3 regions of the Streptomyces chiangmaiensis genome follow, and region 1 is predicted to be linked to each of the others. Evidence: riboswitches for the same ligand, from Rfam matches in the RefSeq annotation. Region 1 holds a riboswitch; each other region holds the start of a gene.
The links. A riboswitch is a leader RNA that binds a small molecule or an ion and turns the genes downstream of it on or off. The one in region 1 is predicted to bind cobalamin.

Region 1 (5,246 bases):
ATGCTCTCGACCGCGGCGAACGCCGCCGCCCGGTCCTCCGGGTCGGGCAGGTAGGTGTCCAGCAGCGTCAGATAGAACTGGACGTGCACCGCTTCCTCGAAGAGCTGCCTGCTCAGATACAGGCGTGCCTCGGGGGAGTTGATGTGCTTGTAGAGCGTCAGCACCAGATTGTTCGCCACGATCGAGTCGCCCGTCGCGAAGAACGCGACCAGACGGCCGATCAGATGCTGCTCGCCCGGCGTGAGCTTGGCGAGGTCGGTGACGTCCGAGTGGAGGTCGACCTCCTCCACGGTCCAGGTGTTCTTGATGGCGTCGCGGTACCGCTCGTAGAAGTCGGGGTAGCGCATCGGGCGCAGAGTCAGCTCGAAGCCGGGGTCGAGCAGGTTCCGGGGTCGGTTCATCACTGTCGGCGCGAAGCGCCGTCCTCCTGGGGTGGTGGTCGGGTGGCGGGGTCGGTTTATTACTGTCGGCGCGAAGCGCCGTCCTCCTGGGGTGGTGGTCGGGTGGCGGGTGGGAATTACTGGCAGGCCTCGCAGGACTCGGGGTTTTCAAGGGAGCAGGCGACGGCTTCGGGGTCGGCGACCTGCTGGAGGGGGATGGCCGGGCGGGCCTGGGCGGCGCGGGCGATGCGGGTCGCGGGACGCGAGCGCAGATAGTACGTCGTCTTCAGGCCCTGCTTCCACGCGTACGCGTACATCGAGGAGAGCTTGCCGATGGTCGGTGTCTCCATGAAGAGGTTCAGGGACTGGGCCTGGTCCAGGAACGGGGTCCGGGCGGCGGCCATGTCGATCAGGCCGCGCTGCGGAATCTCCCACGCGGTGCGGTACAGCGTGCGCACGTCCTCGGGGATCCAGGCGAAGTCCTGCACCGAGCCGTTCGAGTCGCGCAGCGCCTCACGGGTGCGTGCGTCCCAGACGCCCAGCTCCTTGAGGTCCTTCACCAGATACGAGTTGACCTGGAGGAACTCGCCGGACAGTGTCTCGCGCTTGAAGAGGTTGGAGACCTGCGGCTCGATGCACTCGTACACGCCCGCGATGGAGGCGATGGTGGCGGTCGGCGCGATGGCCAGGAGCAGCGAGTTGCGCATGCCGACGGCGGCGATCCGCTCCCGCAGGGCCGACCAGCGTTCCGGCCAGGTCGGCTGAATGCCGTAGTGGTCGGGGTGCAGCACGCCCCGGGCGGTACGGGTCTTCTCCCAGGCGGGCAGCGGGCCGTTGCGCTCGGCGAGGTCGGCGGAGGCCTCGTACGCGGCGAGCATGATGCGCTCGGCGATCCGGGTGGAGAGGGCCTTGGCCTCGGGGGAGTCGAAGGGCAGACGCAGCTGGAAGAAGACGTCTTGCAGACCCATGACGCCGAGGCCGACAGGACGCCACTTGGCGTTGGAGCGGCCCGCCTGCTCGGTCGGGTAGAAGTTGATGTCGACGACGCGGTCGAGGAAGGTGACGGCGGTGCGGACGGTGGCGTCCAGCCGCTCCCAGTCCAGATCGCCGTTCGCGGGGCCGACGAACGCGCCGAGGTTGACGGAGCCCAGGTTGCAGACCGCCGTCTCCCCGTCGTCCGTGACCTCCAGGATCTCCGTGCAGAGGTTGGAGGAGTGGATGACATGGCCCCGCTCGGCCGTCTGGTTGGCGGTGCGGTTGGCGGCGTCCTTGAAGGTCATCCAGCCGTTGCCGGTCTGCGCGAGGGTGCGCATCATCCGGCCGTACAGATCCCGCGCGGGCATGGTCTTCTTCGCCAGACCCGCCGCCTCGGCCCCCCGGTAGGCCGCATCGAACTCCTCGCCCCACAGGTCGGCCAGCTCCGGCACGTCCGACGGAGAGAACAGCGACCACTGCCCGTCGGCGTCGACCCGGCGCATGAACTCGTCCGGGACCCAGTGCGCGAGGTTGAGGTTGTGCGTGCGGCGGGCGTCCTCGCCGGTGTTGTCGCGCAACTCCAGGAACTCCTCGATGTCGGAGTGCCAGGTCTCGAGATAGACGGCGGCGGCACCCTTGCGGCGGCCGCCCTGGTTCACGGCGGCGACGGAGGCGTCGAGGGTCTTCAGGAACGGGACGATGCCGTTGGAGTGCCCGTTCGTGCCCCGGATGAGGGACCCGCGGGAGCGGATGCGCGAGTACGACAGACCGATGCCGCCGGCGTGCTTGGACAGGCGGGCGACCTGGTGGTAGCGCTCGTAGAGGGAGTCCAGCTCGTCCTTCGGGGAATCGAGCAGGTAGCAGGACGACATCTGCGGGTGCCGCGTGCCGGAGTTGAAGAGCGTGGGGGAGGAGGGCAGGTAGTCGAGGCGGCTCATGAGCCCGTAGAGCGAGGCGACTTCGTCCACCGAGCGGGTGGTGTCGTCCCCGGCGAGACCGGAGGCGACCCGGAGCATGAAGTGCTGGGGCGTCTCGATGACCTTGCGGGTGATCGGGTGCCGGAGGAGATAGCGGCTGTGGAGGGTGCGCAGGCCGAAGTAGCCGAAGCGGTCGTCGGCGTCGGAGTCGACGAGGGCGTCGAGGTAATCGGCGTGCAGGCGTACGAACTCGGCGGTGCGGTCGGCGATGAGCCCTTCCCGGTGTCCCACCGCGACGGACTCGGTGAAGGAGGTGACGCCCTGGGAGGCGGCCTCGGCACGGATGCCGATCGTCAGCAGCCGGGCGGCCAGCTTCGAGTAGGCGGGGTCCTCGGAGATGAGGCCGGCGGCCGCCTCCGTGGCCAACTCGCGCAGTTCCGTGACGATCTCGGAGTCCCCGCGAGCGGACCGGCCGCGCAGTGCGGCGGCGGCGACCCGTGCGGGGTCGGCGTCGGGGAGGTCGGCGGTCAGCCCGGTCAAGGTCCGCAGCAGCGCGGCACCGGGACCGTCGGTCACCGTCGGTGTCGTGGACGGTGTCGCTGAAGCCCGATCGGCTGGCGCGATGGTCACGTGGGGCTCTCCCTCGCTCGGCACGGGGGCCTGGCGGAGGGCAGGGGGCAGCTCACGAGCGCACGCGGCGTCGCGTCCACCGGCCCATTCCACGAGACCCGGACGTCGGGCGCCCGGGCCGGACCGGCCGGGCGCACTGTCGGCAGGTCCTCGGACTGACGCGAGCACGCGCCCGTCGGGGGGACGGACACGCACAAGTACACCGTTGCGGGACAGTTCCGGATTCGCACCGGATTCCCCTGCGGCGACAGCGAGCATGAGCATACATCTTGTGCCGGACGGGGGCGCCACCCCCAGATGTTGTGTCGCGCTCGTCTCGGAGCGTCAACGCGTAGGCGAGGAGAGTGATGTCGTCGAGATCGGGGAGGGGATTCCAGTCCCGCTCGGGTGTACGAACGAAGCCCTGACGTTCGTAGAGGCGATGGGCGGAGTGCATGATGCGCTGGGTGGACAGCACGATCCGTTTGCAGCCCTCCGTGGCCCGGGCGTGGTCGACGCACGCGCGGACGAGCGACTCGCCTGCGCCACCGGCCGCGCGCGGCGTGGGCGACCGCGAGCGGTGCCCGACAGGTACGACAACGGGCCGCCGCATTTCAGCTGCCGGCGGCCCGTTGGGGGTCGTACGTGGCGGGGCGCCCCCAGGGGCGGAGCCGCTCAGGGGAACGGTCCCACGCCCTGGGGAGTCGTCCTCGTGTCGGTCAGTGGGTCGTTCCCGCAGTCGCGGACGGCAGGTCCACCTCGACGCCCGGGTCGCCCGCGTCCGCCGTGTAGTCCCCGGGCCGGGTCTCGTCGGTACCCTCCGGAGCCTTGACCGCCTTCAGGACGAAGGTCAGCACCACCGTGACGACGACGTTCAGCAGGAACGCCGTCAGGCCGATGTAGCCGATCTCGCCGATGCCGGGGATCTCCGTGGCCGAGCCGCCGAAGTGCTTCTGGGTGGGTGAGGCGACGCCGTACGCAGCGACCGTGCCGTACACCATGCCGACCGCCCAGCCCGCGAGCAGCGCCCAGCGGTGGAACCAGCGGGTGAACAGACCGCCGACCAGGGCCGGGAAGGTCTGCAGGATCCAGATTCCGCCGAGCAGCTGGAAGTTGATCGCCACCGTCTTGTCCATGGTGAGGACGAAGACCAGGGCGCCCACCTTCACCAGCAGCGACACGATCTTGGAGACCCTGGTCTCCTGCGCGGGCGTGGCGTCGGGCTTGATGAAGTCCTTGTAGATATTGCGCGTGAAGAGGTTCGCGGCCGCAATGGACATGATGGCCGCCGGGACGAGCGCGCCGATGCCGATCGCCGCGAAGGCCACGCCGGCGAACCAGTCCGGGAACATGTTCTCGAACAGCTGCGGGATCGCCAGCTGCCCGTTCTGCACCTTCACACCGGCCGCGATGGCCATGAAGCCGAGCAGTGCCAGCAGGCCCAGCATCAGCGAGTACAGCGGCAGGATGGAGGTGTTGCGGCGGATCACCTCACGGTTGCGCGAGGACAGCGTCGCCGTGATCGAGTGCGGGTACATGAACAGCGCGAGCGCCGAGCCCAGGGCGAGTGTCGCGTAGGTCCACTGGCCCGCCTCCGGAGGTGCGAGGGCGCCACGCGGCTTGCCCGTCGCCGGGTTGACCTCGCTGAACGCCTGGCCCGCCTTCGCGAAGATGTCGTCGAAGCCGCCCAGCTTGATCGGTATGTAGATGATCGCCACCGCGATGACGATGTAGATCAGCGTGTCCTTCACGAATGCGATCAGCGCGGGCGCCCGCAGACCCGAGGAGTACGTGTACGCCGCCAGGACACCGAAGGCGATCAGCAGCGGCAGGTCCTTCACGATCCAGTTCGTGTTCTCACCGCCGCCCACGCCCATCACGTCCAGCACGGCCTGAATGCCGACCAGCTGGAGCGCGATGTAGGGCATCGTCGCCAGGATGCCGGTCACCGCCACCGCCAGCGACAGCCCCTTGGAGCCGAAGCGGCCGCGCACGAAGTCCGAGGTCGTCACGTATCCGTGCCGATGTGACACCGACCACAGGCGGGGCAGGAACGTGAAGATCAGCGGGTAGACGATGATCGTGTACGGCACCGCGAAGAAGCCCGCCGCGCCCGCCGCATAGATCACCGCCGGTACGGCCACGAAGGTGTATGCCGTGTACAGGTCACCGCCGAGCAGGAACCAGGTGACCCAGGTGCCGAACGAGCGACCGCCGAGGCCCCACTCGTCGAGGCTGTGCTCGTTCTCCGCCCTGCGCCAGCGCGCCGCCAGGAACCCCATGACGGTGACGGCCAGGAAGAAGAAGATGCAGACGCCGAGCGCGACGCCGTTCACGCCGTCCTTCATTCCGCCGCACCTCCCTT
Region 2 (5,246 bases), on a different contig from region 1:
GCGCGCTTGCCGCCCAGCAGCCGGACGACGGCGATGTCCGCGCCCTCCATCAGCCCCAAAAGCTCCTCCGTGACCTCCACGCGCGTCGGGTTGCCGATCCGGTAGGGCGCGCCGGAGGCACGGGCCGCCAGGAGATCGGTGTCGGCCGTCGACAACAACAACACAGTGCTCATGCGGGCGCTCCCGGGGGAAGGAAGGGCAGTCCTTGCGGCGCGCCCGACTCGATGAGCCGCCAGAGCGCGTCCGTGTCGGCGTGCTGTTCGATCAGATCGCCGAGCCGGTCGAGCTGTTCCTCGCGCAGCGCGGCGAACGACGTGCCGGGGGCCGGCACGAAGCGGCGGCCCGCGGCGGCCGCCACCTCGCGCAGGAAGGCCCGCCGGAAGCCGTCCGACTCGAGAGAGCCGTGCCAGTGGGTGCCCCACACCGCTCCCACCCGGCAGCCGTCCAGAAAGGGTTCCCCGCCGGTCACCTCGGCGACCCCGTGGTGGATCTCGTAGCCCTCGACATGCTCGCCGAGGGCCTGGCCGACCGGTCGGGTCAGGGTCTTCTCGCGGGCGAACCGCACCCGGACGGGAAGCACTCCGAGTCCGTCGACGCGGCCCCGGCGGCTTTCCACCTCGTCCTCGATGTGTTCGCCGAGGATCTGGAAACCACCGCAGATGCCGAGCGTCGGGCGTCCCTCGGCGGCCGTGCGGACAAGCGCGTCGGCGAGCCCGCGTGCGCGCAGCCACTCGAGGGCCCGAACGGTTCCCCGCGTGCCCGGGACCACCACCAGATCCGCGTCGGCGAGTTCCTCCGGCCGGTCCACGAACCGTACGACGACGCCGGGTTCGGCGGCGAGGGCGTCCACGTCCGTGAAGTTGGACATGAGGGGGAGGGCGCAGACGGCGACGCGCAGCACGTCCTCACCGACGGGGGCGGAGACCTCGGACTCGCGTCCGGCGCCCCGCAGGGACACCCTCAGCCCGTCCTCCTCGTCGATCCCGAGTCCGTGCCGGAAGGGGAGGACCCCGTACGTCCGGCGCCCGGTGAGGCCATGCAGCATGTCCAGCCCCGGCTCCAGCAGGGAGACGTCCCCGCGGAACTTGTTGACCAGGAAGCCGGCGACGAGCTCCTGGTCCTCGCGCGACAGCAGGGCGACCGTGCCGAAGAACGAGGCGAACACGCCCCCGCGGTCGATGTCGCCCACGATGAGCACGGGCAGGCGCGCGCCCCGCGCGATCCCCATGTTGACGATGTCGGTACGCCGCAGATTGATCTCGGCCGGACTGCCGGCCCCCTCACAGATCACCGCGTCATACGTGCCCCGCAACTCGGCGAGGCAGTCGAGTACGGTGCCGAGGAGCAGCTGCTGCCGCCCCCCGTGGTACCCGCGCGCGCTCAGCTCGCCGACGGGCTTCCCCAGCAGTACCACCTGACTGCTCTGCTCGCCCCCGGGCTTGAGCAGGACGGGGTTCATCAGTGCGGTCGGCTCGATGCGGCACGCCTGGGCCTGCATGGCCTGCGCCCGCCCGATCTCGGCACCCTCGCGGGTGACGAAGGAGTTGAGTGACATGTTCTGCGCCTTGAAGGGCGCCACCTTGACGCCCTGGCGTACGAGCCAACGGCAGATCCCCGCGGTGACGACGCTCTTGCCCGCGTCGGAGGTGGTGCCGGCGACGAGCAGTCCGCCGTTCATGACGTACGTCCCTTCGGGAGAAACCTTCGGCCGAGCAGCCGCCCGGCGACCGTGACGCCGAGCGCGAGCGTGGTGACGCGTCGGGAGAGCCGTACGGCCCGTTCGACGTCGTCGACGCGGACCGCGCGTCCCCCGCCGTTCAGCACCGGCCGGTGCTCGACCCGTCCCCCGTAGGACAGCGTCCCGCCCAGTCGCACCCCGAGGGCCCCCGCGAACGAGGCCTCCACAGGACCGGCGTTGGGGCTCGGGTGCTCGGCGGCGTCAGCGCGCCAGACACGGGCGGCTCCCCTCGGATCCGGACCCGATGCCGCCGCGAGGGCGGCGGTGAGGCGTGCGCCCGGCCATCCCGCGAGATCGTCGAGGCGGGCGGAGGCCCATCCGTAGCGCCGGTAACGAGGCGACGTGTGGCCGACCATGGCGTCGAGAGTGTTGACGGCCCGGAAGCCGACGAGTCCGGGCACCCCGCCCACCGCGCCCCACACCAGCGCGCCCACCACGGCGTCCGAGGTGTTCTCGGCGACGGACTCGACCACGGCCCGTGCGATCCCGTCGGCGTCCAGTGCCTGCGGATCACGCCCGCACAGGTGGGGCAGCCGTGCGCGGGCGGCCTCGACGTCGCCCGCTTCCAGCGCACGCCCGATCGTGCGGGCCTCCCGGGCGAGCGACGTCCCCCCGACGACGGCCCAGGTGGTGGCGGCGGTCAGGGCGACGGAGGCCGCGGGAGACGGACGTACGGCCGACGCGGTGAGGGCCGCGAGCGACACGGCACCACCCACGCACACGGCGGTGTGCAGCGCGCCCCACCCGCGGTGGTCCCGCCACAGCACCCGCTCCACGGCGCCCGCGGCCCGCCCGAACGCGGCGACCGGATGCCCGCGGCGCGGATCGCCGAACAGGTGGTCACCGAGGAGGCCGACGGCGGCGCCGTACGCGAAGAGGCGATCGGCACCCACCGGCTCAGCCGACCGCGGGGTAGGGCAGGACCCGGTTGCTGGACCTCGAACGGCAGCCGCTCATGGCGATATGTCCTCACTCAGGGTGTCCACGCCCTGGTTCGACGAGATCGGCGGTGAGAGTTCCTGGCTCCCGGGGGATTTCTTCCCCGGTGACAGTGGCGGGACCGCGCCGGACTCACACCGGCTTCCTCTCCTGCCGCCGTACTGGCCCCGGCAGTCCACCACGCCCCGGAACACCCGTCAACTTGCTCTTGACCTGCGAAGCTGCGGTGTGCTGAGGCCCACATCGCTGACCTGCCGTCAGCCAACCGAATCGACGCCTTCTGCGCTCTTTCCAGGCGGGGAACCTGGGAAGACCAGGGGACGGCAGTACAAGCGGAGACAAAGACGAAGAATGCGGAGAGCGCCGACGAGCGGCATTGGGTGATTCGTCGCGGGGAGGCGAACCTGGTGCGGCCGGGCCTCTGTTGCCTGCGGCAGCGGCGAAAACACGGCGCCCTGGGGCGTTGCGCTGAGGACGCCGGGTCGGTGCGCTGACGGTGAGACGGAGGTCGGTGTGATCGGCAGGGCGGCGCGAGTCCGGCTCAAGAGCAGTTACTCGGAAGCCGAAACCAACGACTGTGTCGAAGTCGCCCTGGAGGGGCGCACATTCTGGTGCGTGACTCGAAACGGCGCACCGGCCCGGTGCTCGTCTTTCGCCGCACCGCATGGTGTGGTTTGCTGACCGGACTCGAGAACCCCGGCAGTGGACGGTTTCTGAAGGTCCGTCCGAAGGACGGGAGGGGACCCACATGGGGGACAGGGCCAAGGATGTCTCGGCGCGCGCGGGAGGTCCCCGCGCTCCGCGTACCGCGCTGTCGTCGGCGGCCCCGCTGGCGCTCTTCTCCCTGACCACAGGGATGTTCGCGGTGGGCGTCGGCGCGCTCGCCGCACTGCTCGTCCCGGGGTCCCTGGCACGGGCCCTCGTCTGGTTGGTGGTGACGATCGCCGCGGCGTCCTGCGCGGGCCTGTGGTGGGGCCTCACCCCGGTCCCGGAGCGTCTCCGTGCTCTCGACCGGGCTGTGGCGACGGTCCGTCCACGGGGCTCGGGAACCCGCTGATCCCCCGGGGCCGTGCCGCTGCCGAGCGGCCGCGCAGGGCCCGGCCGACGTTCGCCGCGAGGGCGTTGACGACCGCCGCGCCGAGCTATGCGTGCCCGATCGGGCGGACGAGCCGTGGCGGGTCAGGAGACGATCAGAAAGATCCCGTACCCGACCGCCGCCGCGCACGCCGCGAAACAGGCGTACGCGCCGGTGACCGCGAGGGCGGCCGTACCGCCCCGGGCCGATTCCTTCTTCGTCAGGCTCACGACGCCCAGGGTGAACAGGCCCACCAGGGCCACGGTGACCACGAGGCTGACGCCGAAGACGGAGCCGAGGGCTGCCCAGTCGATGTTCATGAGGGTGCTTCCTTATACCGTCGCGGGGCTGGCCGGCTCCGCGGAGGGGCCTGAGTTCTGGGCCGGGATGGCGGCCGGCCGGCCGGCGGCGTCCGTCGTGGCGCCGGCCGACACGACCGGGCCCGCCGGCGGTGGGATCACCGCGGCGATCGCCGTCGTGACGACACCCGCGGAGTCGGTCTCGACGTCGTTGACGTTGTCGACCGTGACCGGCTTGCGGCGGGACAGCGTCCGGACGACGCCGGCGCCGGCCACCAGCAGCACGCCGGTGGCGACCGTGCCCCATGTGCCCTGCTTGGTGAGGAGTTCGGCGCCCGCGCCGACGAGGCCGGCGGCCGGGAGCGTCAGGCCCCAGGCGACGAACATCCGGGTCGCGGTGGACCAGCGGACCACGCCGCCCTTGCGGCCGAGGCCGGCCCCCATGACGGCGCCGGAGCAGACCTGGGTGGTGGAGAGTGAGAAGCCTATGTGCGAGGAGGCGAGGATCGCGGTCGCCGCGCTGGTCTGGGCGGCGAAGCCCTGCTGCGGCGCGAGGTCGGTCAGGCCCTTGCCCAGGGTGCGGATGATGCGCCAGCCGCCGAAATAGGTGCCGAGTGCGATGGCCAGGCCGGCCGAGACGATGACCCAGACGGGAGGGTTGGAGCCGGGGGCGATGACACCGCCGGTGACCAGCGCCAGGGTGATGATGCCCATCGTCTTCTGGGCGTCGTTGGTGCCGTGGGCCAGGGAGACCAGGGCGGACGAGGCGATCGATCCGGCGCGGTAGCCCTTCGCGGTGGCCTTGTCGTCGGTGCGGCTGCCGATGACGTACGACAGGCGCGTCGCGAGCATGGCGGCGAGGCCCGCCACGATCGGTGCGGCGACCGCGGGGATCAGGACCTTGGTGACGATCGTCGAGCCGTTCACCGCGGACCAGCCGGCCGAGGAGACGGCGGCGCCGATCAGACCGCCGAACAGGGCATGGGAGGAACTGGAGGGCAGGCCGAGGAGCCAGGTCAGCAGGTTCCACAGGATGGCGCCCACGAGCGCCGCGAAGATCACTTCGACGCGTATGCCCTGCTCGTTGATGATGCCGCCGGAGATGGTCTTGGCGACCTCGACGGAGAGGAAGGCGCCGACGAGGTTCAGCACGGCGGACATCGCCACGGCCGTCTTGGGTCTCAGGGCGCCGGTC
Region 3 (5,246 bases), on a different contig from region 1:
GTCCGTCCGGGGTGAGCGGATGCGGGTGCGGCCTCCCTGTCGGGGCCGATGAGTGACACCATGCACGAAATGACGGCACACCCGTTTCGAAACATCACGCACGTAGCGGAACTCACCGCCGTCCTCGACCGGTCGGGCACCGTGACGACCGAGGGAGCCGTGTTCTCCGCACCCGGCCGGATCTGCCTCAGGCCGCCGAAATACCCGAGGGCGCACGGTACTTCTGGGTCGCGCGCACCATCATCCGCGGCGGTTTCGGGCACCATGCACCTCATGACAGCAGCAGGAGCGATCGCGTGACCAGCCGAGTCTTCTTCATCTCCCCCGCCATGAGCGCGTCGCTGCGGCAGACCCGCTTCGACGACGGCGGCTCGATCGATGACGGTGGGGCGGTACGGGCCCGTGCGGCGGCCGGTTCGCTTCCCCCGGCGATCCGTGTCCTCACCTCGCCCGGCGTGCGCTGCCGAGAGACGGCCGCGGCACTCGGCCTCGACGGTACGGCGACACCGGAGCTGGCGGGTCTCGATGTGGGCCGCTGGCGAGGCCGCACCCTGGAGGAGGTGGGAGCCACCGAGCCGGAGGCGGTGGGCCGCTGGCTCACCGACCCCGGCTCCGCGCCCCACGGTGGTGAGTCGGTGCAGGATCTGTGCGGGCGGATCGCACGCTGGCTGGTCACCGCGCCGGAGACGGACGGTCGTACGCTCGCCGTGGTCGAGCCGGAGGTCGTACGGGCGGCCGTCGTCCATGCACTGGACATACCGGCGGCGGCCTTCTGGCGTCTCGACGTTCCCCCGCTGACGGCGACCGAACTCAGTGGCCGGGCCGGACGCTGGAACCTGCGCCTGGGCCGTCCACTGGCCGCGCGGGACGCCGGCTAGTCCCGTGATCGCAGGGGTTCGCCGACATGGCGGTCGTGTGCGGATCGCGAGAGAGCCCCGAAGCGGTTCCAGGGGGCCCTCTCGCGTCCTGAAGGTGTCAGTGTCCGGCGGGAATTGTCCGTCCCGACGCGGCCGTCGCGGGCTTCGGATTCAGCAACCGTTCGGCCAACTCACCGAAGGCCAGCCCGAATCCGCCCCACAGGACGACCTGCATGGCCAGGGCGGAGAGCCGGAACCGCCAGAGCAGGGTCGCCGGGAAGTCCTTCGGCACCTCGTTGACGACCGGCAGGAAGGCGTACGCCAGGCCGGTCACCACGACGAACACGGCCACCGCCACAACGGTGGCGTACCAGGTGCCCAGCGAGGGCGCGAGCCGCTTGCCGAGGATGGTGGCGGCGATCGCGAGGAGCACGCTCAGCGCCATCATCAAGAAGTACAGCGTGGTCCGCTTGCCGATCGTGTCGGGGTCGCCGACCGAGGGCGGGTTCGCCGGATACTTCAGGAACGGAACGACATACACCGCGAGCAGCGCGCAGCCGGACAGCAGCAGGGCGGTCGCCCGGGGGCTGATACGGCCGACGCGGCCCAGCGCGAAGCAGAAGGCGAGCGCCGCGATACCGCCGAAGGCGACCCCGTAGAGCAGGACACCGGTGGCGAGACCGGCGGTGGACTGCAGGGATCGGGAGACGACTTCCGTCTCGTGCTCATGGGAGTGGGCGTCCTCGAAGCCGATCGCGCTGTCCACGTTCGGCTCGCCGAGGAAGTAGGCGACGACGAGGGCGAGCACGCCGGCGGCCAGGCCGGCGAGCATGCCCCGCACGAGTAGATTTCTTACCGTTGTGGAGTTCATGGGTATACGGCGCCCCTCGCGTCAGTGGCAGGGGAAGCCGAGCAGGTGGCGGGCGTCATGCACCCACTCGTGAACATCCGTGCCGCTGAACACGGAGGTGGCGCCCTGCTCGGCGCCGACGAAATAGAGCAGGATCAGCATGAGGATGCCGAAGAAGACCGCCCAGGGAGCTATCGCCTTCAGCGGCAGCGTGGCAGGAACGGTGGGGGTCGTGACTGTTGGCCGGGCGACGGACTGCGCCATGGCAGGGCCTCCTCTGGGAGTTCGCGTCCCATCTCGGTGGTGCACAGGACGACGGCCACGGGTCTGACTCACCAGAAGCCCGGGAGCGTCTGGCATACAGTGGCGCGACCGTGCCGGATTCCCACCGGCTTCCGTCGTACCGTCGTCGATATCGGACAGACCGTACCGCGTGACACAGGCACGGCCAAGACCGCGTCCACCTGGCGTGATCTTCCTCGCCGCGCGCGGCGGACCATCCGGTGACACATGGGTCAGCGATGGCGTACATCCGGCGGCGGCCTGGCGGCGACGGTGGCCGGCACATCTGTCGAAAGGTCGGCGGCCGGTGACCGCGACCGGTCGGTGAAGAGTCCCGGGCGCCACCCAGATGGGGGATCGTGTGGCGCCCGGGCGCTGCACCTGCTGGCTCTAGTCGCAGGTGGCGCGCTCCGGACACCCATCACGGGGGAGTGAGTCCATCGGCAGCCGGAACGCTGTGAACAGCTTATCAAAGTTTTGACTTCCTCCTGACTGCTATCACACCGATGGTGCAGACAGTGTGATGTATCGACGAAGCCCGTCTACACACTTGACCGACAGGGCGCATGACGTACAGCCAGTAACGCAACGAGTCGCCGGACAAGGGAAACCGGACACGGTCGATCCGCCGGTGTCACACGGAGCTCCACAGCAGGGCACGCCGCCGCAACCGAGGGTCGGACGGAGCCGCGAAGAGCATGGTGCGTATGGAGGACACGGCGTCCATCGCACTCGCGCTTCACGCGTCCTCCCCGGAGCGGGGCTGCTTCCGTCGTAGCAGCGTGGCCGAAGAGAAAACCGCAGTTCAGTCTGCTGGGCGCGGGGCACGCAGGCCGGCCCCGAGTGGCGGTGCGGAGGAGTACCCGGGTCACCGGGAGGCCACTCGACCAGGATGATCACGCTCGAGGCGTCTTCCGGGACGAGGGTCGGCTTCACGTCCAGCAGCATCGTCACCGCGGTCTTCCACAGCTCGGATCGCGGCGTGCCGTCCGTCGCACCCGTTGAGTCGTTGCTTGACACTGTGTTGCACCTCCGTGTTGTTTTCCTGCACCTATGAATGACCGTTCACCGGCAGGTCGTGAGGCCGATATGCCAAGATCTCCCGCTCGGCGGTGACGGCGTCCGTACATTCGAGGCTGGTCGGGCGGCGGCCCTCCGCACAGGGTGATCGTCCCGCGCTCAACGGCGCCGCAGTGTCGGGTGCGATGTGCGACCACTGCGCCCGGTGTCACAACAGCGGCACGAAATCGGTCGTATGTAGTGCACGTGGCTGACTTCGCCGTCACCAGGACACAAGCGGGGGCGTCGTGGCCGATGCGCGCGCCGGGCTCTTCACCCCGGAGCGAAGGAGGAACCACGCTTCTCCCCTGCCCTGGGACCCGCATCGGTCGCACGACGTTCGGTGAGTGGCTCGCGCGGCGCTGATGGGCGCCGATGCGGCGGCGGCCTGCCACGCACGCCCGTTCTTCGCGGCCACTGCAAGAACGTTTGTGCTCGCACGCCGTCCGTCCTCCCTCCCCACATTTCGACAGGAAGACCGCAATGAGTGATCCAGCTCGGCCCACAGAGTCCTCCGCGACGAGTGAGCTCGACCAGCTACCCGACCGCGATGCCGAGGAGACGAAGGAATGGCAGGCCTCACTCGACGCTGTCATCAGGCATGCGGGGCCCGAGCGCGCCGTGTACCTGCTGCGGCGGGTGCATGAGTACGCGGCCAGGTCCGGGGTCACTCTGCCCGGGCTGCTGTCCTCGGACTACATCAACACGATCCCTGCGTCGTCCCAGCCGGTCTTTCCGGGCGACATCGCCATGGAGTCCCGTATCACCGCGCTGAACCGATGGAACGCGGCTGCCATGGTGACCCGCGGTTCCCGGCTGGGTCTCGGTGGCCACATCTCGACCTACGCGTCGGCGGCATGGCTCTACGAGATCGGGTTCAATCACTTTTTCCGAGGCAAGGACGAGGACGGTTCCGGAGACCAGCTGTTTCTCCAGGGCCATGCCTCGCCCGGCATCTACGCGCGTGTGTTCCTGGAGGGACGGCTGCGCGAGGACCAGTTGGACAGTTTCCGGCGTGAGGCCGACGGTCACGGCCTGCCGTCCTACCCGCACCCTCGGCGCCTGCCGTGGCTGTGGGAGTTTCCGACCGTCTCCATGGGGCTGGGCCCGCTCGCGGCCGTCTACCAGGCCAGGTTCAACCGCTACCTGCATAACAGGGGCATCAAGGACACGTCCGGTTCGCATGTGTGGGCCTTTCTGGGCGACGGCGAGATGGACGAGCCCGAGTCGACGGCTGCGCTGCAACTCGCCGCACGCGAGGGTCTGGACAACCTCACCTTCGTCGTCAACTGCAACCTGCAGCGGCTGGACGGTCCTGTCCGGTCGAATTCCAAGATCGTGCAGGAGCTCGAGGCCCGGTTCCGTGGTGCGGGCTGGCATGTGGTGAAGACTCTCTGGGGCGAGGCCTGGGACCCGGTACTGCAGCAGGACACCGACGGATCCCTCGTCCGGCGGCTCGGTGAGGTGCCCGATGCCCAGCTCCAGACCTACGCCGCCCGGGACGCCGCCTACATACGGAAGCACTTCTTCACCGGTGACACGTTGTCCCACATCGCCGCGGGGCTCAGTGACGCCCAGCTCACCGACCTCTTCGAGAACTCCCGGGGTGGTCACGAACCCCTCAAGGTCTACGCCGCCTACCGGGCCGCCGCCGAGCACAAGGGGCAGCCGACTGTCGTCCTCGCCCAGACGGTGAAGGGACACACGCTGGGCTCGGATTTCGAGTCCCGCAACGCCAATCACCAGATGAAGAGGCTGACCATGGCCCAGTTCCGTCGGATGCGCGACGCACTGGACCTGCCCATCCCGGACAGCGCGCTCACCGGGGATCTGGTGCCGTTCTGGCATCCCGGTGAGGACTCGGACGAGGTGCGGTACCTGCGCGACCGGCGTTCCGCTCTGGGAGGTCCGGCCCCGGTACGGAGGGTGGTGGCCAAGCCGCTGCAGCAGCCGCCGTCGGGGCCCTTCGAAGCCCTCCAAAAGGGCTTCGGCAAGCAAGAGGTGGCCACCACCATGGCGCTCGTCCGGCTGGTCAAGGACCTGATGCGCGTCGAGGAGACAGGGAAGCGCTGGGTGCCCATCGTCCCCGACGAAGCACGTACCTTCGGCATGGAGTCCCTGTTTCCGACAGCCGGGATCTACTCGTCCGAGGGGCAGAACTACGAGCCCGTCGACATCGATCAGCTGCTGCACTACAG

Region 2: it holds a riboswitch for cobalamin, as region 1 does, so the genes downstream of both, VXC91_RS10005 (cobalamin biosynthesis protein) here and VXC91_RS17830 (ribonucleoside-diphosphate reductase subunit alpha) in region 1, are expected to answer to the same signal.
Region 3: it holds a riboswitch for cobalamin, as region 1 does, so the genes downstream of both, VXC91_RS25800 (CbtB domain-containing protein) here and VXC91_RS17830 (ribonucleoside-diphosphate reductase subunit alpha) in region 1, are expected to answer to the same signal.

What each region holds. Positions count from the first base shown of each region.
Region 1 covers NZ_JAYWVC010000053.1:20,341-25,586, forward strand. The annotation lists gene VXC91_RS17825 (ribonucleotide-diphosphate reductase subunit beta) at 1-401, opposite strand, end outside; gene VXC91_RS17830 (ribonucleoside-diphosphate reductase subunit alpha) at 518-2,902, opposite strand; cobalamin riboswitch at 3,027-3,166, opposite strand; partial or broken gene VXC91_RS17835 (GNAT family N-acetyltransferase) at 3,222-3,459, opposite strand; gene mctP (monocarboxylate uptake permease MctP) at 3,601-5,229, opposite strand; gene VXC91_RS17845 (DUF3311 domain-containing protein) at 5,226-5,246, opposite strand, start outside.
Region 2 covers NZ_JAYWVC010000022.1:303-5,548, reverse strand. The annotation lists gene cobN (cobaltochelatase subunit CobN) at 1-173, opposite strand, end outside; gene VXC91_RS10010 (cobyric acid synthase) at 170-1,678, opposite strand; gene VXC91_RS10005 (cobalamin biosynthesis protein) at 1,675-2,631, opposite strand; cobalamin riboswitch at 2,733-2,872, opposite strand; gene VXC91_RS10000 (DUF397 domain-containing protein) at 3,289-3,525, shown strand; gene VXC91_RS09995 (hypothetical protein) at 3,426-3,734, shown strand; gene VXC91_RS09990 (hypothetical protein) at 3,857-4,072, opposite strand; gene VXC91_RS09985 (inorganic phosphate transporter) at 4,085-5,246, opposite strand, start outside.
Region 3 covers NZ_JAYWVC010000104.1:1,122-6,367, reverse strand. The annotation lists gene VXC91_RS25810 (histidine phosphatase family protein) at 297-878, shown strand; gene VXC91_RS25805 (CbtA family protein) at 976-1,728, opposite strand; gene VXC91_RS25800 (CbtB domain-containing protein) at 1,750-1,971, opposite strand; cobalamin riboswitch at 2,007-2,151, opposite strand; gene aceE (pyruvate dehydrogenase (acetyl-transferring), homodimeric type) at 3,532-5,246, shown strand, end outside.